One region of the Fructobacillus sp. ESL1129 genome, then DNA from elsewhere that is predicted to be linked to it. Evidence: riboswitches for the same ligand, from Rfam matches in the RefSeq annotation. Region 1 holds a riboswitch; the other holds the start of a gene.
The links. A riboswitch is a leader RNA that binds a small molecule or an ion and turns the genes downstream of it on or off. The one in region 1 is predicted to bind thiamine pyrophosphate.

Region 1 (2,203 bases):
TGAAACTCGTTAATCAAAACAAACAAAAAAGCCAGTTGCGTTAAGCAACTGGCTTCGTCAATGACTCAATCAGCTGCCCATCCTAATGTCGGATAGGCAGGCCAAAAATCAGCACCCTATCCTAACGGATAACGACGCTGACGACGACGGCTGAATTGTGAGTCAAAAAATTGTTCATGATTTTTCTCGTTTCATTTGATACTCACATTAAAACAAAATGAGATTGCCTTGTCAAGACTTTTTATGAAAATGTGCTTACTAAAGTCATGAAAGCTCAATCAACCGTAATCATCTTTGGATAAACACGGGCAATGATGACCAAGACAACTGCTGAGGCAATAAAGGATGGTAACATGTACGATCCGTTATAAAGAGTGGAATACAACCAAACACCCTCGCCCTTTGGTGCGTATTGGCCAAAGAAAATGACGGCTGACAGCATATGGGACAAGAAACGCAGGAAAGATCCCACGAAGACCCCAGCAATCAACCAGAGCGTCCCCTTTCCCATTTCCTTGTTCACAAAGGCCTTCTTAACCATTGGGACAGTCACAGCTGTGAAACCGACCAACCCGAAAGCCAATGGGTAATCCAGGAACGCCTGAAAAGGTGTCAAAATATAGGCACCTAAGATTAACTTGATGAGTCCAAACAGAATTCCGACTGTTAAACCACCCTTATAGCCATAACGATACGCCATAATCATCGTTGGTACCATTTGAAATGAAATGGAGCCACCCTCACCCCAAAGACGAATTGACCAGAAACTCAAGACAACGGATAAGGCGATGAAAAGCGCCAATTCCGTGATAAAACGTAAATTTTGCGACTGCGTGTTCTGCATTTTTTTCTCCTCTTAGTGCATCAGTCCACAAAAAAACAACCATCCGAAACAGCAAAAGCGAACGGACGGTTGTCTTAATCTTTTCTGTTTTCCCTACGCGTGTCTTAACACAACAGGTTCGAAGGGTCGGCTTGCGCACTCTCAGCTCCAAAGAGCTCCCCTAAACGGACGTTATTTATTTGTTATCACCATTATAACCAGGTCCAAGCGCTTTTGACAAGCCATCACACAATAAAAAAGTCGGTTGCTTTTGCAACCGACTCCGTCTAATTAATCTGATAAATTCCCGCTAAAATAATTTGACGTGTTTGCTCCAGTCGCTGTTCAATAGCAGATCCCGACAACTGTAGACCCATGCGCTGCTCCTCAATAAAGATGAGTAACATCTGTGAGGCAACCAAGCGAAGGATATCCTGCCCTGATAATTTAGCATCCGGGCCAGCTAGTTCCTCAATGATTTTAGTAATGAACCAAAACTTATCCGTCAACGCATTTTCTAGTTTTTTCATTAAAGTCTCGTCCACCATTAATTGCGCAACTAAGATAATCAAGACATCTTGATTGGAATCCATGAACCGAAAGCGGTCATGCAAAACAAAGGATAAAAATTCTTCAAATGACTCGTGCCCAGCTGCATCCTGTAATTTTGCAACAAATTCATCACCATACTTTGGCAACAGATTTTCAATGGCCAAATTTAAAATCTGGTCGAGCAACCCCTCTTTATTTTTAAAGTACTTGAAGATGACTGCCTGACTAACACCAGCTTCCTTGGCGATGGCCGCAGTCGATGTACTGGCGTACCCTTGGCTCGCAAACAATTGAATGGCTGCTTGAAGAACTTTCTTTTGAGAAGGGGTCACCTTTTTTTCTTCAGATAGCTTCACAAAATCTTGAACAATTTGATCCATTTTGCCACCCCTTTTTCAGACTGAATCCATTATACCTTACGATAACGACGCAGACCAAAGATGTTCAATGCCGTCAAAACGACTAAGAAAATAACCAAGGCGACAATCTGTCCAGAAATGGCTGAGAAACCCTGTCCCTGAAGAACAACAGTGTTCATTGCATCAGCTGCGTACTTCATTGGCAAAATATCGCCAATGGCTTGTGCCCAGGAAGCCATGGAATCAAACGGAATAATTCCTGAGAAAATCATTTGTGGCACAACAACGATTGGAATGAATTGAATCATCTGGAACTCTGACGCGGCCAGCGTTGAAACTAAGAGCCCCAGCGCCAAGGCAACCATTGCTAACAAGACATTGATGAGGAAGAGTAACCAAACAAAACCAAGCACCTCAACGTGAAGCAGTGTAATCGTAAAGGATACAATCACGGCCGTCTGCAAAACCG
Region 2 (2,203 bases), 360 kb from region 1:
CAATCGAACCCTGGATGCCAGCCGGCGCTTTGAAGGCCAAGGAAGACATCGCCAAAATAGCGGAATCCGTTGGTTGGCAGCGGCTCAGCATCGAACGCTATAACGATGCCCGCTTCTCAGCTGAAATCCGTCACCAAAAAATCCATACTTTTCTCGACAAAGTCGGTAAAAATGATATTGTTGTTCACCAATTTCCAACCTATATGTCGCAAGCTTTTGAACAAGACTTTCAACGAGCCATTCAACAAAGGGGGGCAAAGTACGTGCTACTCATCCACGACTTCGAACCTTTACGAGTCAACCGTGAACATGCCTGGGAATGGGAGTTGGCACAGTGTGCTGATCTGATTATCGCCCACAGTCAACCAATGGCCTCGACTTTGCAGCAACACGGAGTGACCACACCTACGGAAACCATTCAACTCTTCGACTACTTAGGGCCAACGCCAGCACTGAACCCAATTTTTAAAAAGGAAATTAACTACGCTGGTACTTGGCAAAAAGCCCCATGGCTCCAACATTATCAAGGCCCCAAGCTGAATCTTTTCGGCTCTCGCCCCAAACGGTGGAAGGACCTTGTCCTACCAAAAAGCATTAACTGGGTTGGTTCCTTTGATCCCGAAGAAATCACAACGGCTTTTTCATCTGGTTTCGGCCTTCTTTGGGACTCAAACTATGAGGATAAATTTTTTCAATCTTACACCAAAGTCAACGCGCCACACAAAGCCTCCCTTTATTTAAAAGCCGGATTACCCCTGATTGCTTGGTCACAATCCTACCTAGGCGACATCGTGAGGGCCAACCAACTTGGTATGACCATTGACGATCTTTCAGATCTAACTCAATTGGTTGGAGCAGTTCGTCCAGCTGATTACCTAACTTTCCAAGAAAATAGTCGTCTCTTCCAAAAGCGCATCAGTGAGGGCTACTTTACTAAGGCAGTGTTAGAAAAGGTGCTACATTATTTTAGATAGTCAACACTTCTTTTTCCTGCTAAAATAATCTTTGGGGAGTCCGTGTGACGGGCTGAGAGGGTAATCGATTACCGACCCATTGACCTGATACGGATCATGCCGTCGTAGGAATTTCCCACGTTGATATGGACGCCTTTTCAGGCGTCTTTTTTGTGGATAAAAAGACCAGAAAGGAGGGCTATTTCGGCATGATTCCTTCTATATTCAAAGCTTCTTACATCACTCATTTGGAACAGTAAAGGAATCACAACATGAAAAAACGTTCATCACTAAAAAAAATGATGGCAACCGCTATTCTTGCTGCTTTGGCCTATGTTTTGAACACAGCCGTCGTCTTTCCAGCAATGGCCCCCTTCCAACACTTCGTCAATGTTTTGGCCGTTTATCTGCTCGGTCCTTGGTACGGGATGGCTGCTGCCCTTATATGTGGCTCTTTACGCATGCTGTCTGGTCGAACCATCATGGCCATTACCGGTGGAATCATCGGCCCACTACTCGCTGGATATCTCTATCGAAAAACAAAAAATGTTTATTTACTTGCCATTGGTGAAATGGTTGGCTCAGGTATTTTGGGCGCGTTACTTTCTTACCCATTCATGGTGACATTCTATGGCATGAAGGCAGGCAATTGGGCACAACTAATTCCTTTCTTCCTGCCATCAGCAGCGGTTGGGAGCCTGCTCGGTTTGCTTACGATTCTATTAACAAAAAAGAATGGCCTTATCGACAGAATGAAAGCCAAAATTAATTCATAAAAAGGTCGGAACAAATTGTTCCGACCTTTTTCCTTTTAATGAAGCATTCCCTGGCTGGCAGCTACGATTCAAATTTTTCTTAACATGATTCCAAAAAATCTATGTTATTCTGATAAGTAGTTCCCCTGATGAAGGAGAGAGAAATGAAAAAGAAAATCTATGAGTACTACAACATTCTGAGCACCATAACGATATTCGGACTTCTTTTAAAATTGTGGCTATATTTCCATCCAGTCACACAGGCAGTTCAATACACAATTGATCTCATCACATTTTTTGCTGCCATCCTAGTGATTTACGGTTCTTCAAATAAAGAAAGTAAGGAAAGGGATTAACAATGTGGTTTCAATACAATAAAAAAGCCCTTCCATTTGCATATGTATGGCTACTACTCCTGGTTCTGATGTACTTCGTTCAAAGAGAGATGATTGACCTATTAATCTTTGTACCCGTCTACTGTTTTCTTTTTAGAAA

Region 2: another riboswitch for thiamine pyrophosphate. It lies ahead of thiW (energy coupling factor transporter S component ThiW); the one in region 1 lies ahead of thiT (energy-coupled thiamine transporter ThiT).

The regions. Positions count from the first base shown of each region.
Region 1 is NZ_CP196668.1:257,566-259,768, reverse strand. It holds gene thiT (energy-coupled thiamine transporter ThiT) at 275-844, opposite strand; TPP riboswitch at 918-1,016, opposite strand; gene ACSYSL_RS01305 (TetR/AcrR family transcriptional regulator) at 1,111-1,755, opposite strand; gene ACSYSL_RS01300 (ABC transporter permease) at 1,785-2,203, opposite strand, start outside.
Region 2 is NZ_CP196668.1:1,284,869-1,287,071, reverse strand. It holds gene ACSYSL_RS06410 (sugar transferase) at 1-974, shown strand, start outside; TPP riboswitch at 997-1,100, shown strand; gene thiW (energy coupling factor transporter S component ThiW) at 1,226-1,729, shown strand; gene ACSYSL_RS06400 (hypothetical protein) at 1,873-2,064, shown strand; gene ACSYSL_RS06395 (CPBP family glutamic-type intramembrane protease) at 2,067-2,203, shown strand, end outside.